2 regions of the Bacillus sp. LQ16 genome follow, and region 2 is predicted to be linked to the other one. Evidence: a T-box and tRNA genes for the amino acid it is inferred to sense, from the RefSeq annotation. Region 2 holds a T-box; the other holds one or more tRNA genes.

Region 1 (9,337 bases), 2.4 Mb from region 2:
AACTATTAAAATTGATAGACAAATACTAGAAAAATAGAAAAAGGGCTATCCATGTGATAGCCCTTTTTGTTATTATCTTTCTTCACCTGCTGTTTGTTGTGCATCAAACGTCCAATTTAATTGTAACTTATCGCCTTGGAATTGATTTTGATCTTTTCCATTATCAACGAACTCAAATTTCACTTTGAATTTATCAGATTTACCTGCTGAAATACCTTTTTCATCCCAGAACCAAGCCGATAAATCATTATCTACAGCTGTAAGTGTGTCACCTTTTAATTTATCTAAAGTAGTTTGTTTCACAATTGTCTCATGCTTATCTACATTTTTTAAGAATGTTACTTTAATATGTTTACCAAAATCATCTTTATTATCTTTCTTTACATCTTCTACATTATAATCTGTTTTCAGTAAAACCTTTTTAATATCTAAAGATCCTTTATTTTCCAGTTTAAATTCTTTTTCAATTGTATCCCCAGGTTTTAAATTCGATACGTTAACAACTGTTGATGGATTTAATGCTAAATCCAGTGTCCCAGCCGCAAATGTATTGTTTGACACTTCTTTATCACTGAAAAATGCAAATGTTCCTCCACCAACTAACGCTGCTCCTAGTACTGCTGATGTAATACCCATTCCTAATTTTTTCTTTAAAGTCATGTCCATATCCCCTTAATATATATATATTTGTTAACTTCCTAAACGGAAAGTATAACCAAACGAACTAGACGGATTGTTCTACTTTTTTATCTTTCTTTTCTCCGTCAATGCTACGAATAGCCCCAAAAATAGAAATCGCGGAATATCCAAGTAAAAAGACTCCTGGAATAATAAGAAGTAATGCTGCTCCCGCTTTTGAATTCGCATAATTCAGTAAATAACCAACGTACGGAACTGTAATATCTGCATACTTTCCAACTACATTTTCTGCAAGTACTGGCTCTAAATCTGGTCCGTTGTTGTTATCCCCTTTTGTTTCATACATTACTTTTCCATTTGTATCTTTCACACCGATAATACGGTGAGTGATAATTTTTTGATCTTTCTCTTTAAAGGTAATAACATCACCTTTTTGATATTTAGAACCATCTTTGTTTGGTTCTATTGCAATGATTGATCCCGTTAAAAACGTCGGCTCCATTGATCCTGAAAGAACGCTCTTAAATTGATATCCCATCACTGTCGGATCACCACCGCTTGCTTTTGAAGAAATAACTACAAAAGCTAAAAAAACCATCAATGCAAATAAAACAAATGAGATCGCGTTGCTAATTATCTTCCATATTAATTTCATCGTCTCTCTCCCTCTCCGTTGTTTTATATTATTTGAAGTATGCAATGTTCATTTACCCTCGTTCTTTAACAAGAACACAAGTAAATGATATAACGAACTTTAAGTTATTGCAATAAGAAAATTTACAATTATTAGTTAAATATCTTTTTAGCATATAAAAAAGACTGTGACAAAATCTCTCCACAGCCTTTTTACTACTACGTTATTTTTCTTCTGTTTTCATTCCTTTTGTATTTCGGCGTAGTACTACATATAAAATGGCTCCAAATAGTACAAGGGCGCCTATCCCAACACTTATTACTTTCACATCTAACTCTTTTTCTTCAGATGCAATTGTATCTTTTTTAGGCATCGTAAAAGTGACATCTTCTGTCGAAAGAACGTTTACCGTCGCAATTGTTTGATTATTTTTCGTAATATCAACTGCACCAACTACCTCACCACGATGTATTCCTTTATGATATAAAGATTCTTTATCTAATGAAGCCGCCCGGAAAATAGTTTTCACATTTTTCCCTTCATCTTTCTTAAGCATAAGCTCCGCACTTTGTTCCAACTCAGAATTAACATCTTTATTTAAATATGTTGTTTTTTGATGCCAATTATGTTTATCCAGCACCATTTGCTTCGTAAATTGACCGAAAGAATATTCCGCCATCTGCTTCAAATCTTCATAAATTTCAGGTCTTTGAGAAGCCATTACTACGCTTATAATACGGTTTCCATCTTTCTCATTTAATAAAACAAGTGTATTACGCGCTTCATTCGTAAACCCTGTCTTACCGCCAATGCTATATGGATTTTCAAAAAAATTAGATTTATTAAAAATAGACACCGTCTGCCTAGACGTCGTAACTGTCGTTCTTTTCGTATTCATCGCTTGTAAAATTTCAGGATACTTTTGCACACCCTTCGTAATCATAGCCATATCATACGGCGTCGTATAATGGTTCGGATCATGCAGTCCATTCGGTGTTACAAAGTGGCTATCTTTCGCCCCTAATTGCTTCGCTTTCTCATTCATCATATTAGCGAAATTCTCAACACTCCCGCCAATCCGCTCCGCAATCGCATACGACACATCATTCGCACTCAGCACCATTAAAATCATAAGCGCAGTATTTCTATTAATTGTCTCTCCAGGTTGAAACTCAATTTGATAATTACTCTTCTCTTGATCTAATGCTAATTGTGAAAATGTAAATTGATCCTCTGGCTTTGTATGCTCCATGAGTAAAATCGCTGTTAACACCTTCGTCGTACTAGCAGGATATGCTCGGTGATATGCGTTTTTGTCATACAAAACATCTCCTGTTTTCGCATCAATTGTCGTTGCAAACTGACTAAAAACATTCGGTCCTTCTGCAGGTGGTGGTGCAACTTGTTCTGGATTTACTCCAATATTCGTCTCAGCACGCAATGTCATAGGTGTCAACAAAAACAAACAAATAACTGTAATAAAAACCAAAATTTTCTTAAAATTTACCATATGACTCTCCCTTTTCCATTTACTCCTCTAACAAAATAAGAAATCTACCAATCATATGTAATTTGTATTAAACTGGAAGAATTTTCACTATTTTTTACTATATCATATTTTTACGATAAAGAACATAAATATACAATAAAAATAAGAAGGAATTACTCTTTCTTATCCTTCTCATCTATCAACGAATCTATTAACTTTTGACTAGCTTCCTCGGGCGTAATCTCATCGGTTATCCCCATAAACGACCAACCTTTAGAATCGACCCACTCAACAAACTCTTGTAAAAATTCATCATGTGTAACATCCACATCAAGAATCGAGCCATTAATCGAAATCGTTCTATTTTTAGACACGCGCATCTTGAACGTTTTTCTTACCATTACAACTTTTCTCCCTCTACTTCTGAATATTTATAAAGTGAAACTTTCATCAACCCTCACCAATCGGACTTTTACGGCCATCCCAATCCCAACCTAACTTCTTTACTTTTGCTAAATTTCGAGGTAAGGGATCTTACTGCCCGCAAATAGCGAGATAAAATAATCATGTATCTCTGTTATACATGATTTTCAGTAAATTGTAAAAAGGATATATTGGCCAATTTAAATAGCAAAAATGAAAATCTCTTACCTACGTAAACGTAATACGACATACAATCGCTCATAAATTATTAAATAAATCCATAAAAATATACACTTTAAAACATAATTGAGTAAGCCATTCTAGTCTTTTGGAAGATATTATCTAAAATAGTATACTAAACGGATAAAGGATATTTGAATAAAGAAACTGAGGCTTTCTATTTAGCTGGACTCTTAAGTTGTAGACTTAGAGACTGATGCCGGAATTCATATTTAATTTCTATTTCTGTACATAATATCGTAAGAAAGAAGGTAGTACTGTGAAAACAACAGAAAATTTTACTGACAGGGCCGATATATATGCAAAATATCGCCCTAGTTATCCTAATGAATATATTGATTACTTGCTTTCAGCTAACCAACTGAAAGGGAATCGGATTGTAGCTGATATTGGTTCAGGTACGGGGATATTTAGCCGCCAGCTGCTTGAAAGTGGTTTACATGTTATTGGAGTTGAACCAAATGATGATATGAGGAAGATCGCTGAGCAATCGTTAAAACTATATTCTCGTTTTCAATCCATAAAAGCAACTGCTGAACATACCACTTTAAAAGAAAATAGTGTAGATTTAGTAACTGTTGCCCAAGCATTTCATTGGTTTAATAAAGAGGCTTTCAAAATCGAATGCCAACGAATTTTAAAACAAAAAGCAAATGTTGCTCTTGTTTGGAATAGTAGAGATTTAACTAGTCCACTTATTAAAGAGAACGCAGAAATTTGCCAGAAAACCTGTCCAAACTTTAAAGGATTTAGCGGTGGAATAGATGAAACTCCAGAAGTATTTAATAGCTTTTTTAAGGATGGAAAGTATGAGTTTAAAGAATATCAAAATGATTTACTTTTTGATTATGAAGGGTTTTTGGGAAGGAATTTATCAGCATCTTATGCTCCGAAAGAAAATGACGAACAGTATAAAAATTTTATTTTTCTCCTATCAGAGCTATTCGAAAAACACAGTAAAAATGGAAAAATTATTCTCCCGAATTTAACGCGAAGTTATCTAGGCAATGTATAAACAGCCTGATACAAAGAGACTTTGATCGAAATTAAAACAAGCCTAGCCCCTTCCTGAATGTAGAACGTGGTTAGGCTTGTTTTGCATTTTACCACATCAAATTCAAATGACTTTCGTACAATAAAGTAGAATATATTAGAAAACACCTTAAACTGAGGAGGAACTCAATGGCGCGTTGTACGTATTGTAAAACGAAATGGAAAGTAAAAGATGTATGGTCAATACTCTTGGCATTTGAAAAAGATTGTCCGTATTGTTTTGGGAGGCAATATCTATCAAAGAAAACAGTGAACGCTATGCCAGAACTTATAAGCTTACCTTTACACTTCTTGTTCCCTTTTCTTGTTGATTTGAGTGATGAAGGTCCTTTGGATTGGTATCGGAAATAATATAACCTCTACATCCAAAGACTACTTTCTACTAAATTCGCTTCTCATCATTATCCCTTCATACATTACTCTCATAATCGCTTATACTTTCCCTTTTGAAGATCCCGTAGCTCAGCAGAAAGGGCGTCCCCTGAACAAATTTTATCAATTATGACTAAAAAAACAGTGATATATGTATACTGTTAAACATAAAAAATTAGCATTAGGTTCCAATTAAATATTAATTGAAACCAACCACTACTTGTATTCTGTAATTCAGAATACAAGTAGTGGTTTTTATTATGCATTTTTGCATACAGGATTATTTTCTCTTGTAAATAGATAATAATGGTATATAATAAAACCAATGTTTTACCAATAAAAGGTAATAAAAAGTAGTGGGATAAGCAATTAACCAAAACGTATTAACAGATTTGTTCTATGTAAATCATGATACATATATGGAATCAAAACTATGAAATTTTATGTAGAGATTAGATTACTACAAGATGAAAGATTCATAGCGAATGCACTCGAGGAAAAAAGTGTTCGATTAGATTAACGTTATAAAACTACTTAATGTGATATCTATGGAACGAATTGAAAATATACTTAGGGGGAATTTTAAGTGAAAGCATTTGGTAAAGTATTATTAACAGGAGCTTTAGCTTTAGGCGGTTTAACAGCTATGAACATTGATACACCGAAGGCAAATGCTGACGGAGCAAGCGAGTTCTGTCGTTATATTTGTGGTCCTAGCGAAACGTTGAATGGTGTTACAGTTCAAGTACACGCTACAGAATATAGCTTCGGTCAAAACGTAATTGCAAGAATTACAAATGAACGAGCTGAAGATATTCATTACAATGTCAGCATCGAGAAAAAATATGGCGATAACTGGGGAGAATATGATACTTTCTTCCATTGGCAAAATCAATGGGTTCCAGCTGGAAGTAATGATGAAATTTCTACTTTCACAGGATATGGCGAAAACATTTCAGACAATGGAACATATCGCTATAAAGTTGAAGTTGTAAGTGCTGACGGTTCTGTAGATACAATTTACACAGCAGGAATGACAGTTACAGGACGATAACTCATGAACGAGCCCCATTATTTATGATTGTATTCTTGAAAATATCATTGATAATCGCGGTGATATTATTATTAAAATAAGCTCTTCGGGGCTTATTTTTTATATAAAAATTGGAATGATTATATCCAGAAAATTAAATCTTTACACCATTAAAGTTTGTTGTTATTATAGGAATACATTAAATGTTACAATATTCAATAAATTATACAAATCCTTCGATTACACGAATGAAATGAAAACACATTGCTGATCGTAATATTTATAGTTGGGATCCCGTAGCTCAGCAGGGAGAGCGCCACCTTGACAGGGTGGAGGTCGTGAGTTCGAGCCTCTCCGGGGTCATATAAAAAAGAGACACCATATCAACCTTCTACGTGATATAGTGTCTCTTTTTTATCTAATTCAATTACTTCCCACCAAACATCTTCTCCAAAGACTTCGCATTTGCAAACAATACTTCTTTCAAGTTATCGTCAGCAACAATTTTATAGTCGCCATCTTTGTCTTTCTTTAAGTTCAAGGTAACTTCGCGAGTTGCCATTGCTGCATCTTTATCTGCTAAGTTTTTGACGATAGTTGAGGTCATTGTTTTTTCGATAGCTTTTTCAGATTGTTCTTTGTCTTCACTAAAGGCACTAGCGAACGCCATTGGCATAACTTCTCCCACTGCTTTTGTTACAGCAACGGATAGATCAGCAGATGTAATTTTTACTTTCACTTCTGCTTTGTCATCCTTTTTCGATACTTCTTCTAGCTTTTCAAATTTAAAGTTCTTTGTAATTGCACTTAGCATTGCTTTTGCCTCAGCATCATCTGTTTTTTCATTTAGTTTATTAAATTCTTTGTCACTCTCAACAAATGTACGAGCCTTTTCTACATCACCTTTTTGTATCGCTGTTAAAAATTCTTCTGTAGTATCTTTCGGATTTGCACACCCTGCTAAAACACCTGCTGTTAATCCTACTACCATCATTAATAGCAATAATCTCTTTATCTTTTGCACGCTCATTCTCCTCTTATCTTTTCTAGTAAGTCAGCATCATACAATATTATGAAACTGACATTACAAACATTTTTTAGTATAGCATTTATATGATTCGTTTTCTATTAATTCCCAAAAGATAAAGGGCCTTGCAGCATTCCTACAAGGTCCCTCTTCTATCAATCTGTATCCGTAGCACAAATGAACCACATTTTCTGTTCCCTACTATCTAACACCATCCAAGTAACATCCCACGCAACATCGTAAAACCAATCTGTCCAAGAGCGATAGCTTTCGAACACTTTAATATCTTCGTATCGATCTTGGAACATATATTGACATACATTGACTGCTAATTGTTTTGCGATAACTGGTCGTTCCTTAAACCCTTCATATGCTCCGCCCCACAAAATTTGCGCAGCAATGCTACCATCAAGCATAACTGCCAGCTGCTCTTTAAAACGAAACTTATATTTGTCTGATGTATGTATTTTTAACTCTTCTAAGTTATTGATTATATCTAAAGAGTTGAAGATTCTTCTAAAGAAGTGCTCATGTCCATCTTTCGAATGTAGTATTTCTTTAAAAAAATTTTCGTTATGCACTTTAAAACAGCTTATTATTGCTCCACCAATTAAGTTTTGTTCCTTAAACGTGTTTATAAGTTGCTCAACAGATGAGTCATTCGTGTCTATTTTTTCAAACGTTCCCTCTTTCCATCTCATAACGCCCACTACTCTCTATTAAAAATTTGTTTCTTCATTATAAATAGCAAAATAAAAACCAGCAACTTTAAGGTTGCTGGCTTAGCTCTTATTCATATTCGAAAAAACAATAACAACTGCTCCAAACAAATAATGCCCTACTACCATCCACATACTCCAATCAAAAATCATAAGCAATAACCAAAGTGATATATTCATAGCAGCAAATAATAAATATAAAATCTCTCTTTTGTATCGCTCCTCTATTCATCAAAATGTAAACAGCACCGATAGGAGGAAAAAGACAAATATTTTTCTTAACACCCACGGATACGAAATTACTGTCTGCATATGAATCTCCTTTTCATCATAATACTTGCTTCAACATCGGCCTCACTACCCTATATTTATCACTATAAGCTTCCTTTATGATTAAAGGCGGGTAATCACTTTTTTCTTCCTCAATCATTGTGAATACTTCTGTTTTCTCTTGTAATGTATTAGGTTCTTTATTTTTAGTAGGTTTTTTACTTGTTTTAATTTTCTTTGTTACTTCGCCAAGTTTTTGCCCAACTTCTTCTATTTTGGCAGGTTCATTTGTAACATAGTATTCTTGTTCGTCCGATACTAATATAGGTGGCACTTGTTCTCTTTTGTTACATATTATATAAGTAGTACTAGCTACAAGTAGTAGACAAGTTAATAAATAGAAGATAGTTTTTTTATTCATATACTACACTCCTTATCTATCATTTCATTGGATTATATAATATAAGTCATTTACAGTAAATGGATTTAGTGGTAATTTTTAGGTTTAAAAATAAAGAAAAACCTTACCGAAGTAAGGTTCCGTTTTTACATTCTATAGTGACTGACTTATTAAAACGATCATTACAATAATCGCTATAAACATAACAACTAAACAGCCGATCATTTTATAAAATCCTCGTTTCGTTAACGTCCCGCCTTGAACGTCTTTACGAATAAATAAGAATACAGCTAAAAATAATACAAGCCCAATGCCAAAAGCATACATCATTTGCATATGTTAATCTTCCTTTCTCTCTTCCATCTTAATATCTTTTTGCCAAAACAACAAATGAGATAAAGACGGTACTCATTGTAAGTGCCATAAGTATATTCAATAATTCAGTAGCAGATAGTGTAAGTATTTTTAAGTTTAAGCCGATAGAGAAAAGAAGATAATATGCTGTTAATGCAAAAAAGGTTACAAACATTCCTTTATAACGAATAAGTTTCATTCGCTCGTCTTTTTCTTTAAATTGCGGGTGTAAGTAGCTTAGACAGAAACTCATAATCATCATTCCAAGCAATGGATACGTTATAGCTGGTGGTGCAGAATGCGTCATTATACCTGTTAATATCATAAATCCACTCATAAATAGAAAAATAACACCCATAATTACAAAGTACTTTTGTGAATAATTCATCCCTATTCCCCCTCTTCTTTTCCTTCATAAATAAATACATGTTCTATCGTTGTCTGAAATGTTTTCGCTATTTCAAATGCTAGCGGAAGTGATGGATCGTATTTCCCTTTTTCAATTGAGATAATGGTTTGTCTGGAAACCCCGAGTTTCTCAGCCAGTTTTTCTTGAGATAGTCCAAATTTCTTTCGGTATTCGACCATTTTATTTTCCAAGGAAATTTCTCCCTCCTCCCATATATCGAGTATATATGTAAAGTAAACTTTACGTCAAGGTTCCTTTACATTCATCCTAATCAT
Region 2 (9,337 bases):
TGTATCAATTGAGGAATTTGATTATGAATTAAAGGAAAATGGTTGCTTACAATTATTAGCGGATATATCTATTACCGGTTTGTGTGATGAAGAGAGAAACGAGGATGAAGCTGAAGAGGAAGAAACGGTGTATGCCGAGTTAGAAGAAGATTCAGCGCAAGAGGATGAAAATAGACCGGCGCCGCATGTAGAAGAACCAGCATATAAGGAATCAGATGAGTGGGAAGATTACGCATTTGAACCGTTCCAATTAGAGGAAAGAAAAGAGCAGGAATTAGAAGAAGAGAAGATAGAGGAACATGAATTTGTGGAGCGTGAAGAGGAGCAAGAAACAACGCCGCAATTTGAATTGTTTGGGCGAAAAGATTTCAAGAAAGAAAAAGCGAAAAAGCAGGAAGAACAAGAAGAAGAGTACTCACAGCGAGATGAAAATGCGCTTTATTTAACAAAACTATTTACGAAAGAACCGGAAGAAGAATTTACAAAGTTAAGAATGTATTTCGTGCAAGAAGGGGATACAATTGAATCTATTGCAGAACGTTATGAAACGTCTGTGCAAAATGTGTGCCGTGTCAATCAAACAGAAGATATATTTTTAAATACGGGGCAAATTATTTATATTCCGGTTTCAAGGGTAAAGGCGAAATAAGGAAGTGAGTGTTTTCACTCGCTTCTTTTCTTAGAGGCTATGTTTTGAATAGAAAGGGTTATTCGTATGGATATTGAATTACGAAATCACTATGAACCTATCGTGAGGCAATATAGATTGGATACGCAGCATATGGAAGAGCACGGAAGCGTAATGAAAATTTATACGAATCAAGGTCCATATGCACTCAAGAAAATAGAAGGCAGAAAGTTAGAGCGGAATAATTTTCTGCATCATATTCAATATTTGAAGGAGAAAGGTTTTTCAAATTATGTACCTATATACCACGCGACGGATGGAAATTATATTTTAAGTGACGGGACGTATAATTATTATTTAATGCCTTGGTTAGAACGTGCAGAAGGAAACGGCGAGGATAATGATCAATACCATAAAATGTTTCAGACACTTGGAACGTTGCATCAAAAAACTGTGAAGGAAGAAACATATACGGAAGAAGATTTAGAAAAACATTATACAACTATATCCGATCGCTGGGAAAATGATGGTGAGATGTTAGAAGAGTTTCTCGTAGAATCTGAATCAAAATGGTATATGTCCCCGTTTGAATTACAATATTGTACGTACTATCATCATGTAATGAGAGCGCGTGAATTTGCAACGAAGCAATTAAATGAGTGGAACGATGCGATGAAAGAAAAAGAGAAAACACGTATTACTTTTGTGCATGGTAACGTGTCACTTAATCATTTTTTATTTGACTATGAGCGAAATGGCTATTTTATTAGTTTGGAAAAATCGAAGTTTGCAACGCCTGTGCAAGATATAGTAGGTTTTTATTCACGGTCTTTAAACACATATCCAATCGCAAGAAGTGATCGGTTTGAATGGTTTCAAATGTATCAAAAAAATTTCCCTTTTACGAAAGAAGAGCAACTACTTATGTTTGCGTATATGACGTATCCATCGCAATTTATTCGGCAAATCCAGTCTTATAAGAAAAGAAGAGATAATCGCAACGAGGAAAATGAACTGCGCGGAGTAAAGAGTTTGCAACAATCGCATTGGCTCGTTAGCAATATAGAATATTTCCTGTCACAATTACAAGCTGCCCAGCAAGGGAACGGGTAAAGTAAAACTTTAATCAGCGGGTGGCTCCAACCTAACTTCTTTGCTTCAGCTGAATTTTGAGGTGGGGTCTTATTGCCCGCAAATAGCGGGATAAAGAAGATAAGTAGAGAATGCTACTTATCTTCTTTATATTCACCCGAAAAGTCATAGTTTTAAATTTATCTTGACGAATAAGGTTTCGTTTTTTACACTATTGTATATAATAATTAACAATCATATAAATGCCTTGAAGGGGAAGAGTATAACATGAAACGTCTTCAGAGAGGAGAATCAGTAGCTGGGAGATTCTCTAGATAGTTATGTTAGAAGGTAGCCCTGGAGCATCTTTTCTGAACAGAATAGTTCTCATTAGGAAAAGACGGATTTGTCCGTTATCAAATTAAGAGTATAAGCAAATTATGAATTTGTTTGTAAATAAAGGTGGTACCGCGATGTCCCTCGTCCTTTTTGGATGAGGGACATTTTTTATTTTAAGGAGGGAAAATAATGTCAAACACGGAAAAGAATTTACCAACTAAATATGATCATATGTCCGTTGAAGAAGGCCTTTATCAATGGTGGCTTGAAGGCAAATATTTTGAAGCAACAGGAGACGAGAAGAAACAACCGTATACAATTGTAATTCCACCTCCGAACGTAACTGGTAAGTTACACTTAGGTCATGCTTGGGATACAACTCTTCAAGATATTTTAACTCGTACGAAGCGTATGCAAGGTTACGATGTGCTATGGCTTCCAGGAATGGACCATGCTGGTATCGCAACACAAGCGAAAGTAGAAGGAAAACTTCGTGAAGAAGGTATTTCACGTTACGATCTTGGCCGTGAGAAATTCCTTGAAAAAGCTTGGGAGTGGAAAGAAGAGTACGCTTCTCACATTCGTCAACAATGGGGGAAAGTCGGTTTAGGACTAGACTATTCTCGCGAACGTTTCACATTAGACGAAGGTTTATCTGATGCGGTTAATAAAGTATTCGTTCAATTATACGAAAAAGGCTTAATTTACCGCGGTGAATATATTATCAACTGGGATCCAGCAACACGCACAGCTCTTTCTGATATTGAAGTAATTCATAAAGAAGTTCAAGGTGCATTCTACCATATGAACTATCCGTTAACAGACGGTTCAGGTCACATTCGCCTTGCTACTACTCGTCCAGAAACGATGCTTGGTGATACAGCGGTAGCAGTTCATCCAGAAGATGATCGTTACAAACATTTAATCGGAAAAACAGTTACACTTCCAATCGTAGGTCGTGAGATTCCGATTATTGCTGATGAGTACGTAGAAAAAGACTTCGGAACAGGCGTTGTAAAAATTACACCAGCTCATGACCCGAACGACTTTGAAGTAGGTAACCGTCATGACTTACCACGCATCTTAGTAATGAACGAAGATGGATCGATGAACGAAAAAGCTGGTAAATATAACGGTATGGATCGTTTCGAATGCCGTAAAGAATTAGTGAAAGACTTACAAGAAGCTGGCGTATTAGTAGAAATCGAGCCACATATGCATTCAGTAGGTCATAGTGAGCGTAGCGGTGCAGTTGTTGAGCCTTACTTATCAACACAATGGTTCGTAAAAATGGCTCCACTTGCTGAAAAAGCAGTAGCGCTTCAACAAAAAGAAGAAGAAAAAGTAACGTTCGTACCAGAGCGTTTTGAAAACACATATTTACGATGGATGGAAAATATTCATGACTGGTGTATTTCTCGTCAATTATGGTGGGGACACCGTATTCCAGCTTGGTACCATAAAGAAACTGGTGAAGTATACGTAGGTACAGAAGCACCAGCAGATATTGAAAACTGGAATCAAGATAACGACGTACTTGATACATGGTTCAGTTCAGCGCTATGGCCATTCTCAACACTTGGTTGGCCAAATGAAGATTCAGCAGACTTCAAACGTTACTATTCAACAGATGCACTAGTAACGGGTTATGACATCATCTTCTTCTGGGTATCTCGTATGATTTTCCAAGGTTTAGAGTTTACAGGCGAGCGTCCATTTAAAGATGTATTAATTCACGGTTTAGTTCGTGATGAGCAAGGTCGTAAGATGAGTAAATCTCTTGGTAACGGTATTGACCCAATGGATGTTATCGAGAAGTACGGTGCAGATGCAATGCGCTATTTCTTATCAACAGGAAGTGCACCAGGTCAAGATTTACGTTTCAGCATGGAAAAAGTAGAATCTACTTGGAACTTCATTAATAAAATTTGGAACGCATCACGTTTCGTATTAATGAACATGGATGATATGAAGTATGAAGAAATCGATTTAACTGGTGAAAAATCAGTTGCAGATAAGTGGATCTTAACTCGCTTAAACGAAACAATCGAGAGTGTAACACGTAACATGGATAAATATGAGTTCGGTGAAGCTGGTCGTTCATTATACAACTTCATTTGGGATGATTTCTGTGACTGGTACATTGAAATGGCGAAACTTCCACTATACGGTGAAGATGAAGCAGCTAAGAAAACGACTCGTTCTATTTTAGCTTACGTATTAGATCAAACAATGCGTCTATTACACCCATTCATGCCATTCGTAACAGAGAAAATTTGGCAACATTTACCGCATGAAGGCGAATCTATTACAGTAGCTGCGTGGCCAACAGTTCGCGAAGATTTACAAGATACGGAAGCTGCGGCAGAAATGCACCTTCTAGTTGATATCATTCGCTCTGTTCGTAATATTCGTGCAGAAGTAAATACGCCAATAAGCAAAAAAGTTCAAATGCAAATTAAAGCAAAAGATGAGGCTGTACTTGCTCAACTTACGAAAAATAGCTCTTACATTGAGCGTTTCTGTAACCCAAGCGAATTAACAATTCAAACGGACTTACAAGCGCCAGAAAAAGCAATGACTGCAATCGTATCAGGTGCAGAGTTATTCTTACCGTTAGCTGATCTTATCAATCTTGATGAAGAGAGAGCTCGTCTTGAGAAAGAACTTGAGAAGTTCGATAAAGAAGTAGAACGTGTACAGAAGAAACTTTCTAACCAAGGTTTCGTAGCGAAAGCTCCTGCAGCGGTTATTGAAGGAGAGCGTGCGAAAGAGCAAGATTACCTAGAAAAACGCGAAGCAGTTCGTCAACGTCTAGCAGATCTTGAAAAGTAAAAATATTTTTAGAGACTCACTATATTGGTGAGTCTCTTTTCTTTGCGTATAATAGAACTATGAAAGTTGTCTTTTGAAAGGGGAAAAGCATACGTGATACATACATACGAAGAAGCGATAGGGTGGATTCATAGCCGATTGAAATTTGGTATTAAACCAGGATTAGAAAGAATGAATTGGATGCTAGAAGAGCTCGGAAATCCAGAGCGTCATATAAAATGTATTCATCTTGCTGGTACAAATGGAAAAGGTTCAACGTTAACATATATGCGTTACATGTTAGAAGGCGCGAAATATAAGGTAGGAACGTTTACCTCTCCTTACATCGAAACATTTAATGAACGCATTAGTGTGAATGGAACACCAATTGCAGATGAAGAGATTACTGAACTCGTAAAGATGGTAAAACCAGTCGTGGAAAAACTAGATGAAACGGATTTAGGGGAAGCGACTGAGTTTGAAATTATTACTGTTATGGCAATTTGCTATTTCGGTAAAGTCAATTTCTGTGATGTTGTTTTATTTGAAACAGGGCTCGGTGGACGTTTTGATTCTACCAATGTTATACACCCTGTTCTCACGATTATTACGAATATCGGTCACGATCATATGCATATTTTAGGGAATACACTAGGAGAAATTGCATATGAAAAGGCGGGGATTATTAAGTCTGGTGTGCCGGTAATTACTGGTGTAAAAGATGAAGAAGCTTTGCAAGTCATTCAAAATGTTGCACAGGAAAACCATGCAAACTTATACGAACTTGGCAAGCATTTTACAGCGTTACATAAACAGTCTAACGAAGATGGGGAACAGTTTGATTTTACTTGTCCTTTTACCGCATTTGAAGATTTGCAAATCTCAATGAAAGGTATTCATCAAGTAGGAAATGCAGCGCTAGCACTTATGGCAGTAATGTATGTAAAAACATATTTATCATTTTTAATTGAGGAAGAGGGAATAAGAACGGGATTACGGGAAGCGTATTGGATTGGGCGCTTTGAAAAGCTACAAAGTAACCCGGATATTATTATAGATGGTGCTCATAATCCAGAAGGTATCGAAAGCCTTGTGAAAACAGTAGAAGCGCATTACAAAGATAAAAATGTAATAGTTTTATTTACTGCCCTTGGTGATAAACAATTGCATAACATGGTAGGCCGATTAGAAACCATTGCAGATGAAATGATTTTTACAACATTCGCCTTTGATCGTGCTATTTCTGCAGACAAGCTTGCATCATATTCACAAAAAGAATCAAAATTAGTTTTTGAAAATTGGAAAGAGGCAATTGATACAAAAGTTGAAATGATAGGGGAAAATGATGTTTTTATCATAACAGGTTCTCTTTATTTCATTTCTGAAGTTCGAAAATATATTCGAGAGAAAAACTAGATAGTCTTTGCTATCTAGTTTTTTGTTCTACAAATGAAGTCAAATGCATACATATAAGATAAATATATAGGGTTATTTGGCGAATTCCTCTGACAAATATCTCGTTTTTTTGTGAAATGAATATGATATGATGCGGACAACGATAAGAGGTGAGGTGTGAGTGTATGGACAAGCAATCACGAACGATCTCAGTGAAAGTGAATGGAACAGAAGCGAAGTATGAGGAAAAGAAGAAAGATGAATTTGAATGGATGGTAGTAGAAAGTGAACGACCTAAAAATGTTGTTCCGTTTCAAAAAGCGAAATCAGTGTCTGTGGAAAAATACCGAAAGAAGTGGAGTAATACATTAATTGCAATCGTTGCAACCGCAATTATTATCGGTACGACGTTTGGAATGGGGATGCTTCATTTACTTACTGGACAAGGAACAACAGGAGGAAGTGAAGTAACTGCTTCAAGGCCGACTGGAAATGGAGAATCAAAGGTGGGTGGAACGGCAGAACAAACACCAGCACCGAAAGAAGAAAAACAAAAGGCGCAGACAGGAACGTCATTGGATCCGATGAAATTATTCTTTGTTCAAGGGGGGCTTTATTCTTCTGAAGAAAAGGGACAGGCAGCTCTTGAAGAATGGAAAGGCAATGGGGGCATTGGTGCTTTGAGACCGAGCGGGGATAAGTATGCAATAGTTGTTGGTATTGCTAGCGATGAACAGGCTATAAATCAATTAATGACTAAGTATAAAAATGATGGTGTCTCCGTTTTAAAAAAGAACTGGGATATAACAGATAAAGCATTGCTGAAAGATGATAAAGAAGTAGGAACATTTTTAACAAAAGTGCAGCCATTATATACTCATTTAGCAAAATATGCTTCTAGCGTACAAGTTGGTGGAAAAAGCAGCGCAAAAGATATAGAAGTGATTGAAAAAGAATGGAAAGCGATTGAAAAAGAAGGGAAAAGTATGAAGCGAGAAGAAGCAAAGAAACTGTATATGTATACGTCGGTAGCTGTACAAACAGTAAAAGATGGGAAAATGGATAAGGAATCTTTGGCGAAATTAAATCAAGTTATTATTGATGGCTTACTCTCGTATGAAAAAATTGTTTCGTAGAAAGTGAAATGATAGGATAATAAAATGAGTAAGAAAGAAGTACATGTACTTCTTTCTTTTCTTTTGAATTTAGAGCAAAGTGCTTTCTCTATGACAGGAATATAATCGTATGCAATAAAGAAGTGTTATTTTTAGTTAGAGAAATTAATATTTCTTTCATTTGTGGGCAAACTATTCCTTTGATACGATTGATATAAATTGTTCTGCTTCATGTGAGAAAGGAAGGAGAAAATATGAAAAAAATAATTTTAGCTTCAGGGTCACCTCGGAGGAAGGAATTGCTTGAGTTAGCTAGCGTACCATTTGAAATCGTTGTAAGTGAAGTAGAGGAAACAATTGGTGCATATTCATCGCCTTCTGATATTGTAATGTCGCTTGCCTTGCAAAAAGCATCAGCGGTTGCAGAAAATAATAGTGATCACATTGTGTTAGGTGCAGATACAATTGTTACATATGAGTCGCGTATCCTTGGTAAGCCTTCTAATGAGGATGAGGCGAAAGAGATGTTACAATTACTATCTGGGAAAACACATGAAGTGTATACAGGTGTTGCGATTATATCAAAAGAAAAAACGGTTACTTTTTATGAGCGTACAGAAGTTACGTTTTGGGAATTAACAGAAGAGGAAATTGATACATACGTCGCGTCGAAAGAACCTCTTGATAAAGCAGGTAGTTATGGGATTCAAGGTAAAGGGTCTATTTTCGTTCAACATATTCAAGGGGACTACTATAGTGTAGTTGGCTTACCAATTGCACGTCTCGTTCGAGAATTAAAACAATTTGATATTGATGTAACCCATGCGTAAAATTGCATGGGGTTTTCTTTGAGAGAACAAATAAAGGGGTGGAGAGATGAACGGTATTCGTGATGTTGTAAGAGAAGAACAACCACGGGAGCGTTTATTGTCAGAAGGTGCTGGAAGTTTATCAAATCGAGAGCTCCTCGCAGTGTTACTCAGAACAGGTTCTAAAGAAGAAACAGTTTTAAAGTTGTCAGATAAAATTTTACACCAATTTGATGGCTTACGTATGTTGAAAGATGCAACATTAGAAGAGCTAATTAGTATACATGGGATTGGGATTTCAAAGGCATCGCAACTTATGGCAGCCTTTGAGCTAGGCAGAAGAATGGTACGTTTAGAATATCAAAATAGATATAGTATTCGAAGTCCAGAAGATTGTGCGAAATACATGATGGAAGAAATGCGCTTTTTACAACAAGAGCATTTTGTTTGTTTATATTTAAATACAAAAAATCAAGTTATACATAGGCAAACGATCTTTATTGGAAGTTTAAACACGTCAATTGTACACCCAAGGGAAGTTTTTAAAGAAGCCTTCCGTCGTGCAGCAGCCTCTATCATATGTCTTCATAACCATCCCTCAGGAGATCCCACGCCGAGCCGTGAAGATATTGAAGTAACAAAACGCTTAGTAGAATGCGGTCAGATTATCGGAATTGAAGTGCTTGATCATATTATAATAGGTGACCATAAATTCGTGAGTTTAAAGGAAAAAGGTCATATTTAAGACTATGCTTTTTACTTATTTTGTTTTATAATGTGATTTATGAGTTTTTTGTAGAAATTTATCTACAAAAAGGATAAAGATATAAAAAACGTACTGTTTTTATAATATAAAGTAAGAAAAAATGAGTCCGTGAAAACAAGAAAGGAAGATAAATAATATGTTTGGATTTGGTGGATTTACTCGCGATCTTGGAATAGACTTAGGAACTGCGAACACGCTTGTATATGTAAAAGGAAAAGGTGTAGTTTTACGTGAACCTTCAGTAGTTGCGTTACAAACTGATACGAAACAAATCGTTGCTGTAGGTAGCGATGCAAAACAAATGATTGGTCGTACACCAGGGAACGTTGTGGCACTTCGTCCGATGAAAGACGGTGTAATTGCTGATTATGAAACAACTGCAACAATGATGAAATATTAC

The links. A T-box is a leader RNA that pairs with one kind of tRNA and senses whether it is charged. The one in region 2 lies ahead of AC3EMB_RS21870 (valine--tRNA ligase), so its partner is inferred to be a tRNA-Val.
Region 1: it has a tRNA-Val gene. The T-box ahead of AC3EMB_RS21870 (valine--tRNA ligase) is inferred to sense a tRNA for this amino acid. The anticodon was not compared.

What each region holds. Positions count from the first base shown of each region.
Region 1 is NZ_CM173491.1:1,329,805-1,339,141, reverse strand. Features, by position in the region: gene AC3EMB_RS06755 (CalY family protein) at 73-660, opposite strand; gene sipW (signal peptidase I SipW) at 725-1,294, opposite strand; gene AC3EMB_RS06745 (D-alanyl-D-alanine carboxypeptidase family protein) at 1,497-2,783, opposite strand; gene AC3EMB_RS06740 (hypothetical protein) at 2,936-3,163, opposite strand; gene AC3EMB_RS06735 (class I SAM-dependent methyltransferase) at 3,685-4,440, shown strand; gene AC3EMB_RS06730 (hypothetical protein) at 4,608-4,829, shown strand; gene AC3EMB_RS06725 (hypothetical protein) at 5,437-5,904, shown strand; tRNA gene AC3EMB_RS06720 (tRNA-Val) at 6,174-6,246, shown strand; gene AC3EMB_RS06715 (DUF4878 domain-containing protein) at 6,311-6,907, opposite strand; gene AC3EMB_RS06710 (hypothetical protein) at 7,066-7,611, opposite strand; partial or broken gene AC3EMB_RS06705 (hypothetical protein) at 7,693-7,941, opposite strand; gene AC3EMB_RS06700 (hypothetical protein) at 7,958-8,320, opposite strand; gene AC3EMB_RS06695 (DUF3976 domain-containing protein) at 8,453-8,635, opposite strand; gene AC3EMB_RS06690 (hypothetical protein) at 8,664-9,041, opposite strand; gene AC3EMB_RS06685 (helix-turn-helix transcriptional regulator) at 9,044-9,253, opposite strand.
Region 2 is NZ_CM173491.1:4,331,465-4,340,801, reverse strand. Features, by position in the region: gene spoVID (stage VI sporulation protein D) at 1-649, shown strand, start outside; gene ysxE (spore coat protein YsxE) at 716-1,741, shown strand; T-box leader at 1,959-2,190, shown strand; gene AC3EMB_RS21870 (valine--tRNA ligase) at 2,228-4,873, shown strand; gene AC3EMB_RS21865 (bifunctional folylpolyglutamate synthase/dihydrofolate synthase) at 4,967-6,268, shown strand; gene AC3EMB_RS21860 (hypothetical protein) at 6,433-7,383, shown strand; gene AC3EMB_RS21855 (Maf family protein) at 7,617-8,192, shown strand; gene radC (RadC family protein) at 8,239-8,916, shown strand; gene mreB (cell shape-determining protein MreB) at 9,074-9,337, shown strand, end outside.